One region of the Pseudoalteromonas sp. MelDa3 genome, then DNA from elsewhere that is predicted to be linked to it. Evidence: predicted binding sites of a transcription regulator. Region 1 holds the regulator's gene; the other holds the start of a gene.

What was found. The regulator sigma-54, encoded in region 1, starts transcription at its own class of promoters, with help from an activator protein. The targets are predictions, from matches to a motif close to GTTGGCACGNNNNTNGNNT.
Region 2: a site for sigma-54 is predicted at 3,514-3,532, ahead of CXF89_RS05955 (DUF2726 domain-containing protein). Genes of this name have one in related genera too.

The regions. Positions count from the first base shown of each region.
Region 1 is NZ_PJBR01000007.1:111,405-120,637, forward strand. Features, by position in the region: gene CXF89_RS02395 (protein disulfide oxidoreductase) at 36-587, opposite strand; gene mgtE (magnesium transporter) at 644-2,002, opposite strand; gene CXF89_RS02405 (HPr family phosphocarrier protein) at 2,133-2,405, opposite strand; gene rapZ (RNase adapter RapZ) at 2,448-3,293, opposite strand; gene ptsN (PTS IIA-like nitrogen regulatory protein PtsN) at 3,312-3,764, opposite strand; gene hpf (ribosome hibernation promoting factor) at 3,769-4,056, opposite strand; gene CXF89_RS02425 (RNA polymerase factor sigma-54) at 4,083-5,582, opposite strand; gene lptB (LPS export ABC transporter ATP-binding protein) at 5,652-6,377, opposite strand; gene lptA (lipopolysaccharide transport periplasmic protein LptA) at 6,374-6,919, opposite strand; gene lptC (LPS export ABC transporter periplasmic protein LptC) at 6,909-7,463, opposite strand; gene kdsC (3-deoxy-manno-octulosonate-8-phosphatase KdsC) at 7,460-8,011, opposite strand; gene CXF89_RS02450 (KpsF/GutQ family sugar-phosphate isomerase) at 8,012-8,983, opposite strand; gene CXF89_RS02455 (calcium/sodium antiporter) at 8,987-9,233, opposite strand, start outside.
Region 2 is NZ_PJBR01000018.1:15,456-23,135, forward strand. Features, by position in the region: gene tyrS (tyrosine--tRNA ligase) at 1-1,006, shown strand, start outside; gene CXF89_RS05945 (cobalamin biosynthesis protein CobD/CbiB) at 1,103-2,047, opposite strand; gene mtnN (5'-methylthioadenosine/S-adenosylhomocysteine nucleosidase) at 2,048-2,755, opposite strand; gene CXF89_RS05955 (DUF2726 domain-containing protein) at 2,878-3,474, opposite strand; gene folE2 (GTP cyclohydrolase FolE2) at 3,591-4,511, opposite strand; gene arcB (aerobic respiration two-component sensor histidine kinase ArcB) at 4,744-7,062, shown strand; gene arcA (two-component system response regulator ArcA) at 7,079-7,680, opposite strand, start outside.

The DNA of each region.
Region 1 (9,233 bases):
TATTTAGTGCCTATATACTTGCAGTTAGTTTTTTCTTAAAACGTTGATGATAACCACAAACGTAATTTAAGTGACCATAACGGCTGAATGCCTGTTAGCCCTTGCGTCATTTTATTATCTTTTAAGATTATATAAGATGGCGTGACTTGCCCTTGCCAATCGGCAAATATCTCACCGTGTTGATCGTTGACAGTGGTAAAACTGTAGCCATGATCATTTAGATACTCATGTAGTTTTTGATCCGAGCCTGATTTTATTGCGATGCTCACGACAGGGTAGTTATTCTCGTTTGCGAGTTCGTTTATGGAAGGGGAGGTAATGCTACAAATAGGGCACCAAGTTCCCCAAAAATAGACAAGTGTTGGTTTATCTTGGCTCATTGCTGACAAATCAATGTTTTGCCCTTTATAATCTATTAATTGTAATTGAGGATTTGCTGGCATAACAGGTTGTCGCCACCAATTTACAGCGTTATAAATTACGAACAATATGAAACCATATATCAACACACTTTTTAATATTGATAAGCCTTTTTGTTTTGGCGTTTTTTTAGGTGTGTCTTTTTTATTTTTGGTATCCGTTGTCATAGTTGCAGCTTTACTCTAAGTGTTTTTTACTTTAGTTATTTGCAAAAGTTTCTAATTTAAACCAGCAACCAGGTAGCAGTACCTAAAAAGGCGAATATACCCACAATGTCTGTAATTGTAGTTAAAACTACACTACCTGCAAGAGCGGGATCTATATTCATCTTTTTAAGAATAATAGGGATACTCGCACCAGCAACACCTGCCACCACTAAGTTCATAAACATAGCGAAGGCGAGTACGCCACCAAGCATAAAGTCCCACTGCCATAGGGCAATAACACCTGCTATTAACAACGACCACAAAACACCGTTTAACGCGCCAATAGCAAGCTCTTTCATCATCAAGAAACGTTGGTTAGTTTGATTAATATGACCTACCGCAATACCACGGATAACAAGCGTTAATGATTGGCTACCTGCAACACCGCCCATAGAAGGGACAATACCGTTTAGTACAGCTAAAATAGGGAGCACATCTAAAGTGCCTTCAAAAAAGCTAGCTACAAAAGCAGCTGCAAGTGCAGTTAGTAAGTTGACACCTAACCAGACTGAGCGTTTTTTAGAGCTTTTTAGTACTGGCGCAAAGGTATCTTCTTCATCATCAAGACCGGCTAAGCCCAACAAACTATGCTCAGCATCTTCTCGGATTACGTCAACGATGTCATCGATAGTGACACGACCAAGGAGCTGATCGTTATCATCAACTACGGGGGCCGATATCCAATTATGACGTTCAAATAATTGCGCGACTTCACTTTCATCCATTGAGATTGGAATGGATTCACAATCTTCATCCATTAAATCGCGAACAATCTTTTCTGGCGGGTTAGTTAATAATGTACTCAGCGATAAAGCGCCTATAAAGCAGTTATGCTTATCAACAACGTACAAGTCATCGGTACCTTCTGGTAACTCGCCACGTAGCCTAATATACCTAAGTACAACATCAAGCGTAACATCAGGGCGAATGGTCACCGTATCGGTGTTCATTAGCGCGCCAGCAGAACGCTCTTGATACGAAAGTGCTTGTGTTGCACGTTCACGGTCTTGAATGTCCATCGCGCTAACAACGTCTTTATAGACGGTGTCTGGCAGACTACGTAATACTTCACCTAAGTCATCGTGGCCCATATCTTCTGTTGCGGCTGCAATGTGCTTAGGTTCCATTTGGGCAATAATGCCTAAACGAACATCTTCTGAGAGTTCTTCAAGAACATCGCCTTGCACATCAGGATCAACCAACTGCCAAAGGAGTCGGCGAATTTTATGCGGTGATGATTCTAATAATAATGCGGTATCACAAGGAGCTGTTTTTGCGAGCATGCGCCTAACTTGAACAAATTGACCACTATTGAGTGACTTAGTCACCTGTTTTAGTTGCTGTAGTGGGTAATCTTGTTCAAAAGCTTCAGGCATTGGCGTCCTTTATAAATTTTTATATTACTTTATGGGGAGAGGTGAGTTAACTGGCGTTACTAACCGTATTTATTTTATATATCTGTTTTAGTTGGGGCATTAGTAATGCGAGCATTATTTTTATAACTGTTTATTCTTGTTCATTAAAACGTTGTGCTATTAATTCTCCAACAGCATGCAAAGCTTGCTCAGAATCGGGGCCTTTGCATACAACTTTAACTTCTTTTCCTTGGCTACTTTCAAGTAACATTAGTGCAAGTACGCTATCGCCTGCGGCTTCTTTGTCATCTTGGAATAATGTGATTGTAGCATCAAATTGTACTGCTAATTGCGCAAGCACAGTAGCTGCTCTGGCGTGTAAGCCTAATTTGTTTTTTATTAAAAAAGTGTCTTCACAATGCATAACTTACTCTACCTAAGCTGAACAGGTGATTATTCAGCTATATTATTTTTCTTGTTCGCGATGGCGAATTTTTACATTGGGATGTGTCATTGCAAAACTTTCACCAATAGTTTGCGCTAAATATACAGAGCGATGTTGTCCGCCAGTACACCCAATGGCAATGGTTAAATAACTGCGGTTATTTCGCTCTAAGTGCGGTAACCACGTTTGTACAAATGTTTGAATTTGCCATGTGAATTTTTGCACTATGCTGTGATTGGCCAAATAATCTTTAACGGGTTGATCTAACCCATTTAAAGGTTTTAATTCAGGTTCCCAATGTGGATTTGGTAAAAAGCGTGCATCAAATACATAATCAGCTTCTTTTGGTATGCCGTGTTTAAAACCAAACGATTCAAACGTGACAATCAGTTGCTTATCTTTTTTACCTAAAATCTTTTCACGAATAGATTCAGCAAGTTGATGAACGCTTAAATCAGTCGTATCTATCATAAAGTCGGCGCGGGTGATTAATACATCAAGTAATTCTTTTTCTTTTTTGATGGCTAAATCAAGAGGCAACGAGTCAATTGATAGTGGGTGTAATCTACGAGTTTCAGAAAAACGTTTGATCAATGTTTGATCGTCGCTATCTAAATAAAATAACGTAGGTTTTGCAAAGCCAGGCAAGTATTCAAGAATATCGTTAAATTCATCTTGTTGTTTAGGGATGTTCCGCACATCAATGCTAACAGCAATTTTATCGTAGCTATCAGACACACTGCGAACTAATGAAGGAAGCAAGTTAACTGGAATATTATCTACGCAATAATAACCTAAATCTTCTACAACGCGTAAAGCAACCGACTTTCCAGAACCAGAACGGCCGCTTATGATAATTAACTCCATTTAACACCCTTTATAAAACTATGATTGATTGACAATAACTTGGTAAAGCTCAGCATCTGATTTTGCACTGCGTAACTGTTTACAAAAATCTTTGTTGTTTAGTTTATCAGCAATAGTTGCTAGAGTCTTTAAGTGCTGCTGGTTATCGCCATCTGGTACGATGAGTGCGACGAAAATATCAACAGGGCGATTATCGATTGCATCAAAATTTATTGGAGTTTCGCTAACGAGTACTAAAGCCAAAGGCTCTTCTGCACCGCTCATTCTTCCATGAGGAATGGCAATGCCACGCCCTATACCTGTACTACCCAATTTTTCTCTGCTCATTAAAGCATTAAGAATATCTTGTTGCGGTAAATACGGAAGTTTGTCGTGAGCAAGTTCGCTAATGAACTCTAAAATTCTTTTTTTGCTATTAAAAAGGACCGCAGCTTTGCTGCAGTCCTGGCATATAAGTGAGCTTAATTTCATCATATTAGTGTCGAGCAAGCTTCTCTTTGTGTTTAATTACTTGTCGATCGAGCTTGTCGATCAACGAGTCAATGGCGGCATACATATCTTGATGTTCTGTAGAGGCAAATAACTCAGCACCGCTTACGTGTATGGTGGCTTCTGCTTTTTGATTTAATTTTTCTACATCGAGAATGACATGAACATTATTAATATGATCAGAGTGTCTTTCTAGCTTCGCAAATTTGGTATTAATATAGTCTCTTAGTGAATCGGTTAATTCTACGTGACGACCAGTTAAGTTTAGTTGCATAAGCATTACCCTCTTTTTTTTGCGTCTTAAATCAAACTTTTACGTTGATTTGACGGTGGAATAGCCAGAGATTCGCGGTATTTTGCGATTGTACGTCTCGCTACTTTAATTCCTTGCTCAGCCAATATATCCGCTATTTTGCTATCACTCAATGGTTTTGCTGAGTTTTCTGCTGCGATTAATTTTCGGATAAGCGCACGGATTGCTGTAGATGAACATTCACCACCGTTTTCGGTGCTTACATGGCTTGAGAAAAAATATTTAAGCTCAAATATACCACGGGGTGTGTGCATATACTTTTGGGTTGTTACGCGCGAAATTGTTGATTCGTGCATTTCTACCATTTCAGCAACATCATTTAAAACCATTGGTTTCATGGCTTCAGGACCGTGTTCAAAAAAGCCTTGTTGTTGCTTAACAATACAATTTGTTACTTTTAATAGCGTGTCGTTTCTACTTTCTAAGCTTTTAATAAACCATTTAGCTTCTTGTAAATGCGAGCGAATAAACTGGCTGTCACCACTGGATTTTACAGTGCGAGACATTGCCGCGTATTGGCTATTAACACGAATTTTAGGCATGCTGTCTGGGTTTAACTCAACAACCCAGCGGCCTTTAATTTTTTTAACTGACACATCAGGAATAACATACTCAGATTCTTCTCTTACAATAGTATCTGCAGGTTTAGGGCTAAGAGTATGTATTAATGTCATTACTTCCTTAAGCTCTTCTTCTTTGAGCTTAGTTTTCTTCATTAATGTACGATAGTCACGAGCAGCTAATAAATCAATATGCTCGGTTAAAATCATTTTTGTTTCATTAATGTAAGGTGTTTCTTTATCAAACTGGTTAAGCTGAATACACAAACACTCTTGTAAACTACGTGCAGCAATACCAACAGGATCAAACAGTTGGATGCGTTTTAATACAGCTTCAATTTCATCAAGTTCGACTTCGTTATCATCTTCGTTTTCTTGATTAAAGCTTTCTAAAATCTCTTCGCAGCTTAGTGTTAAAATACCTGAATCATCGACGGCTTCTACAATCGCAATAGCAATAGCTTCGTCTGTAGGGCTAAATGGCGTTAGTTGTAACTGCCACATTAAATACTCATGGAGCGTTTCAGTAGAGGCGCCTTGGTATATTGATTCGTCTTCAGGCATCGGACCCGATGATGCTGCTGGGGCGGCACTCATGTACTCATCCCAACTAACATCCATAGCCATGTCGTCACTTAGCGTGTCTTTTGCAAGTGCTTCACCACTATCTTGTTCGTATTCACTTGGAGCATCATCGGCAGATGCGCTAACAGTTATGTCATCTGTATCTGCTTTTTGCTCGTTTTTACCTGCAGCGTCTTCTGAATAGTCTGCTTCTTCAACCTCTAATAGCGGGTTGCTGTCGAGAGCTTCTTGTATTTCTTGCTGGAGATCCAATGTACTGAGTTGCAACAAACGAATAGCTTGTTGCAGCTGTGGAGTCATTGTAAGTTGCTGGCCCATGCGCAGCTGTAGTGATTGCCTCATGTATCTCTAACAATCCTTTTATGTTGTTATAATTAATACTAGCAGATGCTTAAAGACATGGCGTAAATGTTACAGCCTAAATTGCTCGCCTAAGTAAACATCGCGTACTGTTTTATCATTTAATACGTGTTCTGGAGTACCTGATGCAATCAGCTCCCCATGAGAAACAATGTAGGCTTTTTCACAAACATCAAGGGTTTCTCTTACGTTATGATCGGTAATTAATACACCAATCCCACGATTTTTAAGATGTTCTATTATTTTCTTTATGTCTAATACCGAAATCGGGTCAACACCTGCAAATGGTTCATCCAGTAATATAAATTTAGGATCTGCTGCCAGCGCACGTGCTATTTCAACACGACGACGTTCGCCTCCTGACAATGCCATACCTTGGCTATCACGAATGTGTTGTATGCTAAATTCATCTAATAATTTATCGAGAGTGTCTTCTCTAGCTTGTTTATTTAACTCTTTGCGCGTTTCTAAAATGGCCATTAAGTTTTGATAAACAGTCAGCTTTCTGAATATTGAAGACTCTTGCGGTAAGTAGCCAATGCCTAATCTAGCACGACTATGCATAGGTAAAAGAGTAATATCGTTATCGTCTATCGATATTTTACCTTTGTCGCTAGGTACAAGTCCTACTATCATATAAAACGTGGTGGTTTTACCTGCACCGTTAGGGCCAAGTAAGCCAACAATACTGCCAGCTTTGACTTCAAGGCCGACGTTTTTTACAACTTCACGGCCTTTATAGCTCTTTGCTAATAGTTCAGCTTTTAATGTACTCATGGTTGACCTTTGTCGCTTTTTTTACTTTTTTTAGTCTCGATTGGCACTAAAATTGTGTGAACGCGGTCAGTTGAGTTTTCATCTTTTTCGGCACTGATTAGCTGCTGCTCTATATCGTAGGTAATGCTTTTAGCATTTATTTTTTGTCCCGCTTGCGATACTTGTGCATTACCAACAAGCGTTAAAAAACGCTTAGATACATCATAACGTACTTCGTCAGCACTGGCGCTCATAGTCGTGCCATCTGATTGCTTTTCTTCAAAGTACGCAGGGCTACCTGTAGCAATTAATAATTGTTTATTATCACCAAGTTCATCGCGTTTATGTACTTCTAAGCGGTCGGCTGTGATACGGCGATTACCGTGAATAATTTCAACGTTTTTCTCAAAAATCCCGACATTAGCTTTTAATTGACCTTCTTGCTTATCGGCGCTTATTGAAATTTGATTTGCAGCCGGTTGCGTATTTTGCTCTGCAGCACTACTATTAAACGCTAGTATAAGTGTAGGAATAATAAGTGATTTTAATATTTTATTGGTCATAATATATGGTTCGCGTATGGTTAATTAGTTTTATCACTTCGGTTTTTAAGTCGGCTTCTAGGCCTTTACCAGTGATTTTTAAATTGGGTCCAGTGATGATAACGGGTTGCTCCGAACGCATTGTTAATAGCTTTATATCTACCTGAATATTATCAGCATTGATTTTGTCTATCATGGCGTTATCGGTTAAGTTTTTGGCAACCACATTGCCTTCTAAAATTAATTGTTTGTCTTCGTATAATGTTGCTTCGTCTGCATTTATTTGCCACGTTTGCTTTTCGTTATATAAAGTAAAAATAGGTTTTTCAAAAAACGTAAAACCTAATTGTTGATATAGCTCCATTTTAGCCGCAGTAACTTTGTGGCTAATTTTACCTTGTTCGTCATAGGCTGTTTGTTTGAGTTCAATGGCTATGTAATCAGGCTTGGCAATAACTTCAGGCTCAGTCTGAGGTACAATATTTGTTTGTGTAAAATAAGGGTACCAAAGCCAAACCATACAGCTAATGAATAAAACGCTTAATATTATGCGCGCTGCATTCATGAACTAGTGCCTTGTGTAGTCAATGCTTTACCATTTTCAAGCATAAGTAAGTCGGTGAGCTCTCTTACTGCACCAAAGCCGCCAGGCATTTGCGTTACATAGTGTGATAAACGTTTAATAAGTGGATGGGCATCATTTACTGCAACAGCAAAGCCGACTAATTCCATAACGGGCATGTCAGGACCATCATCACCGATATAAGCAATTTGTTCATCGCTAAGGTTGAGTTTGTCTTTTAATTCTTGATAGGCAATGAGCTTATTTTCTTGGCCTTGATAAATATGCTGTACGGTTAAGCTGCTCATACGTTGTTGCACTATTTGTGAATGACGACCAGTAATTACAGCCACTTCAAAGCCACTGTTTATAAGCGCTTTAATGCCAAAACCATCTTTTGTATTAAATGCTTTTAGCTCTTCACCTTGATTACCAAGATAAATACGGCCATCAGAAAATACACCATCAATATCGCATATAAGTAGCTTTACTTTTTTAGCGCGTGCTTTTGCATCATCGCTCAGCGGTTGATAGAGTTCTTCAAATTGCATTTATAACACTCCTGCTTTTAATAGGTCTTGCATGTTTAATGCGCCAATAGGTTGGTTTTTCTCATTGACGACGATTAAGCCATTTATACGTTTGTGTTCCATAATATTAAGCGCTTCAGCGGCTAAAATATCTTGTGTAGCCGTAGTACATGACTTAGTCATAACAACATCTATTTGTGTTGTATGAATATCAATTCTTTGCTCTAAAATACGACGCAAATCGCCATCGGTAAATAATCCCACGAGCTGCTGATTTTCATCAACAATGGCTGTCATGCCTAAACCTTTAGCAGACATTTCAATAAGGGCATCTTTAACTGTTTGTGAAACGCTAATAATAGGTGTATTTGCGCCGCTGTGCATAACATCTTTTAAAGTAAGTAATAAGCGCTTGCCTAAACTACCACCTGGGTGAGATAGCGCGAAGTCATCAGCTGTAAACCCGCGAGCTTCTAATAATGCAACTGCCATGGCATCGCCCATCGCAAGCGTTGCAGTGGTACTTGATGTAGGAGCTAGACCCAATGAACAGGCTTCTTTTTCTACTTTAATACACACATGTACATTAGCAAGGGTCGCCATGGTTGATTGCGTATTGCCAGTCATCGATATCATTTTGGCACCAAGTCGTTTTAAAACCGGAATGATATTTAAAACTTCGCTGGTCTCCCCTGAATTAGAAATAAGCATAACCACGTCATTTTTAGTGATCATCCCTAAATCACCATGACTTGCTTCACCAGGGTGAACAAAAAATGCTGGACTGCCAGTGCTTGCAAGGGTTGCCGCTATTTTATTGCCAATATGACCTGATTTACCCATACCAATGACAATAATACGGCCTTCGCAGTCGTACATTAATTGGCACGCGTTATGAAAGTTTTCATCTACATATTGTGCAATATCACTAAGTGCTTGGCGTTCAACATCTAAAACGCGAAGGCCTTGTTCAATAAAATTTAGCGTTGCCATCATTTACCCTACTTGACTAAAAATATACCCTTGGTAACCCAAAAATGCTATTAGCAATAAGCCGCCTTCTACTCTATTGATACGTTGGGTGCCTCTAAAGTTCAATGACATAATAATAAGAGCAAGTGTTGCGCCAATCATAATTAATACGTCTCGGCTTACTAATGATGGGTCAATGGCAGAAGGGTTAATAATACCGGCAAGTGGTAATACCGCTAGAATATTAAATATGTTTGAGCCAACAATATTA
Region 2 (7,680 bases), on a different contig from region 1:
TGAGGTTATTTTCTTAATTGGTGACTTTACTGGCATGATTGGTGACCCAACAGGTAAAAACGTAACGCGTAAACCACTTACTCGCGAAGACGTACTAGCCAATGCCGAAACATATAAAGAACAAGTATTCAAAATTCTAGATCCTGCTAAAACCACTGTTGCATTTAACTCTACTTGGATGGAAAAGTTAGGCGCTGCAGGTATGATAAAACTTGCTGCTAACCAAACAGTAGCGCGCATGCTTGAACGTGATGACTTTAAAAAGCGTTACGGCAGCGGTCAACCAATTGCAATTCATGAGTTTTTATATCCACTGGTACAAGGTTGGGATTCGGTTGCACTAGAGTCAGATGTTGAACTAGGTGGTACTGATCAGCGCTTTAACTTGCTAATGGGTCGTGAGCTACAAAAAGTTGAAGGGCAAAAGCCGCAAACAGTATTAATGATGCCATTACTTGAAGGTACTGACGGCGTTCAAAAAATGTCTAAGTCGCTTGGTAATTACATTGGTATTACTGATGCGCCTAACGATATGTTTGGTAAAATAATGTCAATTAGTGATGTGCTAATGTGGCGTTACTACGACTTATTAAGTGCGCTTTCTATTGAAGAAATTGCAGCTCAAAAAGAACGTGTTGAGCAAGGTACGAATCCGCGCGATATTAAAATTGAACTAGCTAAAGAGCTAATTGCTCGTTTTCATAGTGAAGCTGATGCACAAGGTGCACATGATGATTTTATTCAGCGTTTTCAGAAAAAAGCGTTACCAGATGAAATCCCAGAGCTGACAATCACTATTGCAGAAGATACTATTTTAATTGCTAACTTGCTTAAAGAAGCAAATTTAGTAGTAAGTACATCAGAAGCAATGCGTATGATTAAGCAAGGTGCAGTTAAACTTAACGGTGAAGATAAAATCACTGACACCAAACTTGAAATAGCAAAAGGCACAACGGCTATTTACCAAGTAGGTAAACGTAAGTTTGCAAACATCACTGTAGCTTAAATACCATTTGAAAACTAAAAAACCAGCCTAGGCTGGTTTTTTTGTGCTCGTATTTTGGGGTCTGTAAATAGTTACGAGGTAGTCACTAAATAGTCACTAAATCACTTTTAATATTTCAATACTTACAATTACTAACAACCAAAATACACGCGCCTGATTTAATCTATTAATTATTACAGGTACATCCTCGGGTGTAGGTAGTCTATCAGTACCTATACGCATTTTATTAAAGCGAGTACCTAAATAAACTGCAGGCCCGCCCAGCTGCACGCCAAGTGATGCAGAGCATGTGCTTAGTAGCCAACCTGTATTTGTTTGATAAAAATGTCTGCCATAATGCTTTATGTAGTGCATGCTTTGTTTGCTCGCTCTACTTGCTGCAATAGTTAAAGCGAGTAAGCGCATTGGAATATACTCAATAATAAACAAGAGAGTTTTAAGCGGCTTTAAAAAGTAGCTATTTGGGGATATGTCACTACGCCAGGCTTGTTGTATTAAAGTAAGTAATCGATAGGCGAGGGCAGCAATAGGGCCAAAGGCTAAAAATATAAATATAACTACGAAATAGTATCGAGCAGTGCGCAGTATTAAGCTTTCAATTAATGCTTTGATAATACCAGGAGATGAAAGCCTATTAACTTCACGGGCAAGCAGTGGTTTTAGTAATTCGCGTGCTGTCGATTTTTGATTTTGTTTAGTTAGCTTTGCAATGCGAAGTGCTTTTTTATCAATACTCTTACTTTCTAAGCATAAGTATAAAATAAGGCCAGCGAGTAATTCAGGATAAAAAGCAAACTCGAGTAGTAACACTACAATAATGAGAATGACACTTAAAATGAGCGTGCTTGCGAGTATAGCTGCCAAATATTGATAGCTTTTAGGTTCTTTGCTTTTGTATATGCGCTTGCCAATAGCACTAAAAACAGCATTTAACGCTGTATTAGGATGATACCAGCTAATAAGGGGAATAAAGCGCTCAGCAAGGAGCGCTAGTATGAAGGCAATAAAGTCCAAGTGGTTTTGAACAATATTGCTAAGCATTTACAGAGACACTGCAGTTAGCTTTTCTAAAAGTGCGACAACCATTTTAGATGAGTTGATTGATGCTGTTTCTAGGTATTCTTCAAATGATTGTGGTGACTCTTTACCTGCAATATCAGACATTGAGCGAATTACAACAAATGGTGTGTTAAGCGTAAAACACGTTTGTGCAATTGAAGCGCCTTCCATTTCAACGGCAAGCATTGTAGGAAAATCACTGCGTGCTTTATCGATACGCACAGGGTCACACATAAATGTGTCACCAGTACAAATTAAGCCAACAAGTGTTTTAACATCACTGATTTGTTCGATTGTTTGTTGTGCTGCTTCAACTAATTTAGGGTGAGCTGTAAAGCCTGCTGGCATTTGTGGTACTTGGCCAATTTCGTAGCCAAAAGCAGTAACATCTACATCGTGATGACGTACTTCTGACGAAATTACTACGTCGCCAACACTTAGAGAAGGATCGAATCCACCGGCAGAGCCTGTGTTAATTACGCAATCAGGTTTGAAGTTATCAATCAGTAAGGTAGTTGCAATTGTTGATGCTACTTTACCAATACCAGATTGAACAAGTGTTACTGTGTTACCAGCCAATTCACCAGTATAAAAAGTGAAACCTGCTTTAGTTAAAATTTGTGGGTTTTGCATCGCTTCACGTAAAATTTTAACTTCTGGCTCCATTGCGCCAATAATACCAACATTCATAATGTTTAATTCCTGAGTTTGAATCACTTGATTATACGTGAAGTTAGCAATAAAAAACAAAAAAGCGAGCTTGTTTATGAGCTCGCTTTAAATACTTTTTAGGAGAGTATTTAATTTGGTTTTTAAATTTCAGCTAAAGCAGTTGTTTGTGCTTTGGCTTGAGAAGGTGAAAGTACCGCTGGCTTATGTGAGCGATTACGAACAGGGCGCTGCGTTTGTGTTGCTGCAGGCTTACCAAGTTTAAACATAATTGCATCGCGTACTTCAGAAGGACGGTAGCCCGATTTAACTTTCATACGAATATGTGGAATGCCCGCAGACTCTAGTGCACCGTTTACAAACCAGTCACGTTGAGCTTTGTGGCCATCTTTATTGGCATTGTTAACTAGGTCAACGGCCGCAACAATAGTTAGTTTTTCTTTATCGATTAATACAAAGTCGAGTTGCTTATTTTTAGCTTTAGCTAAAGCAGCACGTTTAGATTTAATAGAAAGACCTTGCTTACAGTCAATAACGTCAATTAGCTTAACGCGACTAACAATTATATATTGATCGCCAACAGCACGCTCGAGAAGATTTAAAAAAGCGCCTTCAACCTGCGTAAAAACAGTTTGCTTGCGGGTAAAAGGATACGGGTTTCCGCCATCGTCATTAAATTTTGACGCAACAACAGAAGCCCCGACAACTAATACTAGAATTAATAATAAAGCGAATTCCATACGGTAACTCCATAACAACAAATTGACACTGCTCAAATAAAGCAATTTACGTGCCTAAAAAGTATGAGTTATAAAATAATTACCAACTGTTTATAAAAGCTAAAACGATGTAGATATTAAGCTTTGTATCCACCTTCAATACCTTTAACCGCAATAGCTACAGCATCGTGTGCATGGAGTGATTCATAATGGTTTATTTGTAGCCAGTAATCGCTGTAATTATCTGTTTCTAATAAAGCTTTAATTTTACGCGCTGCATCTTCACAAAACATAAGATTTTGACCATTTAAACGGGCAAATTCTTGCTCGTCTTCGCGTTTTACTGCCGCTTGTACAGGCGTTTTAAGTTCAGCTTCGAGGGTGTTTATTAGAGTCACTACGTCAAATTCTTGAATATTGCTATCAAGCTTTACTTTTACGTTGGCAATAGAGCGCTGCGAGTGAGGTGTAGCAACTATGCCTTGTGTAGTGCCTAGCCATTCGTGCACATCTTTTTGGCTTAAGGTTTCTTGGTTAAACTTTTCGTTAAACGCGTTTTGTATAAGCTGGCGCGCAAGTGCTGCAGAACAAGGGCATGTTGAAGAATAGGTAACATTTACAGTTAGCTCGTAGCTAATAATGTTATTTTCAATTGTACTGGTAAGTACAACTGGGTAGCTTTTCCAGCCTGCTTTCCCACTTAATAGTGATTTACGGCGTAGCGGTAATTCAAATTTAAATTCAATTTGTGCTTTATCGCTCAGCCCTTCGTGGCTAGTTATAAAGGTATCGAGTGCTTGCGCTATTGTTTGCGGATTGACTTGCTGCTCAGTTGAAAGCAGGTCAAGTGCTAAAAATAGACGTGACATATGAATGCCTTTGGCATCTTCTTTATGCAAATTTACAAATGCACGAGCTTTGGCATTTACTGTAACTGGAGATAAGTCTCGTGACTCAAAAATAAATGGCAGTTCGATTTCGCCCATGCCAACCCAGTCTAATTTACCTGTTTGTAAAGCGGGTGCAGTGTCTGCTATATCTGGCATATTGGTTTGCATGTGCGCTACTCGTATTTTGGAGATAATAAAGCGGGGCATTTTACACTAAATAATTTATTGCTGAAATGATGAGTTTAAGAGATGAGCAAAATCAAACATGAAAAATTCTGTTTTTATCGCACAACATGGGTAGTGGTAGGAGAAAAATGCTAAAATCTGGGAAAATGGTATGTTTATACATGCGCATTGCCTTCTTTATATTTAAGCACACAGCTAAGAGATAAAATTACGTATGACCGATTATTCTTTGAGCCCTTGGGCTCGGGTACTTTCCAGCTCAATAACGCGATTTGGTGAATTTAAAACAGCAGCTATTTGTTACACTTTATTTTTAACTGTATCTCTTATTTTATCGAGTATGTTTTATTATGTTGCGATAGGCGAATTGAACCTTGTTGATATTTTGGCTGTGGTGTTTTTTACTGCTGTAGTTTCTCCTTTAATTATAAGTGTATTACTTAATTCAATTCGTCAATTAGATGCCTCGTATGCTTATTTAGATAGTGCAACCAAACAAGAAAAGCTATTAAACCAAACCTTAAAAGACAACATTAGCCGTTTAAATATTGAAATTGATGAGCGTAAAATGGCGTTTCATGCCAAGCACCGCGCTATTGAAGAGCTGCGCCGAGAAATTGCTGAGCGTAAAAAAACACAACAAGAACTTGCCCAACAAAGTATGTTGCAACGCTCAATCGTTGATTCATCTCCCGATTTATTTTATTACCGCGATAACAACGGTGTATTTGCCGGCTGTAATAAAATGTTTGAAGAAGTAATGGGTAAATCAAGCAGCGAACTGATTGGTAAAACGGTTGAGCAAATATTTCCGAGTCATTTTTTAGCTGAAGTTTTGGCAACCGACAAAGAGGTAGAGCAGAGCCATAAAGCACTAACTATAGATGTAGGCTATGAAGTGGACGGTGAAACACGTTGGTTTGAGCTGCGTAAATTGCCTTTTATAAATGATGACGGTGACTACATTGGTTTATTGGGTTTTGGTCGTGATATCACTAGCCGTAAAGAAGCTGCACAAGCACTCGAAACTGCCTATAAAGACAAAGGTAAGTTTATTGCTACGCTGAGCCATGAACTACGTACACCATTGAATGGTATTGTCGGTTTAACGCGTATGTTATTAGATACAGAGCTTAACAAGCAACAGCGTAGTTGGGGCAATACTATTTTTTCGAGTGCTGAAACACTCGGTAATATTTTTAACGATATTATAGATTTAGATAAAATAGATAGAGATCAGCTCGATATAGCAACCAATTCTATTAATGTGTCAGACTTTATAAACGATGTAGTTAATTTTGCAGGCTTAATAGCTGAGCAAAAAGAGCTTGAGTTTGATATTAAGCGCAATGGCATACTTGATGTTTACGCGCAGCTCGATCCGACTCGATTACGCCAAGTTGTTTGGAACTTAATTAACAACGCCGTTAAGTTTACTCAGCAAGGCAAAGTAACACTCGAATGCAGCAGAGAAAATCGTGTAGAAGGCCCATGGTTAGTTATTAAGGTACTAGATACCGGTCAAGGTATTCCACCAGAGCAGCTTGCCCATATATTTGATATGTATTACAAAGCGCCGGATTTAAAAGGCACTAACGCAATAGGCTCAGGTATTGGTTTAGCTGTAACCAAGGCACTTGTAAGTGCAATGAAAGGGATAATTACGGTAAATAGTACTGAAGGCGAAGGAAGTTGTTTTACAGTGCAAATACCGCTTAGTTTATGTGTTGCACCAACAGAGCAAAGTTATGTTGGCCGTGGTTTGTATATTCTACTAGTAGAAGATGTGCCTCTTAACGCCGAAATTGCTACAAATCTATTAGAGCAACGAGGCCATGAAGTGTTATGGGCTGAAACCGGTGAAGATGCACTCTCGTTCGTCGAAACCGAAGATGACTTAGATTTAGTACTACTTGATATGCAATTGCCAGATATAAACGGTGACGTGGTTGCTAAGCAAATACGCTCAGATAGCCACTTTGATAAATTACCTATTGTTGCTTTAACTGCCAATGTACGCAGTGCTGAAAAAGAGCTTGAAGGTATATCAATACAAGGTGCGTTGGCTAAGCCAATTAACACAGTTAAGCTTGATAAAATGCTGGCTGACTTATTTGGCATTAAGCAAAGTGAATGCACAGAGCCACAGCTAAAAGTAAGTGAAGAAGCGCTAGAGGGCATTGATGCACACTTATTAGATATTGAAACAATAGAAGACTTTGTAAATTCGATGGGCTTGGTTGTATTTAGGCGCAGTAGTCAGTTATTTGAAAAGCTAAGTCCACAATATCAGCAAGAATTACTTACTTCATTAAATGCCGGCGATAGAGAAGAGTATGAATCAGTAGCGCATAAACTTAAAGGTGCGGCTGGATCGGTAGGTTTAAATGATGTGCAGCTTCATGCCAAAATAATGGAGCATGGTGCGATTGATGAATCTGATGAAGTGTTAAAGCAGTGGTTAGATGTTTTAGCAGATAAAATAAATGAAGGACAAAAAGCCCTTCATTTATTTTTACAGCAATTAGAGTAAAACTAATTAGCTCTAATTAAGCGTCAATTTTACCAATGAAACGGTAACCTTCACCATGGATGGTGCTGATTAACTCTGACGTTGAGTTATCACTTTCAAAATGCTTACGAATGCGACGAATAGTAACATCAACAGTACGGTCATTTGCACGAAGCTCACGTCCTGTCATGTGTTTAATTAATTGCTCACGGCTAAAGATACGACCTGGAGAATCAAGCATTAAACGAAGTGCTCTGTACTCACCTTTTGGTAAACGCTTAGCGTCGCCATTTGGAGAAGTAAGACAACGGCTATTTTCATCAAGTTCCCAGCCGTTAAATGTAATAACACCATTTGTTTCTAGTGCTGACTCTTCACCGCCTAAAGCAGTGCGAGTAATAAGGTTGCGAGCTCTAATAGTTAATTCACGTGGGTTGAATGGCTTAGTAACGTAGTCATCTGCGCCAATTTCAAGACCTAAAATACGGTCAACATCATTGTCACGACCTGTTAGGAATATAAGACCCACTTTACGCTTTTGGCGTAATTCACGGGCTAAAATAAGACCGTTTTTACCAGGAAGGTTGATATCCATAACTACAAGATTAACGTCATCGTTATTTGTAAGCTTGTCATGCA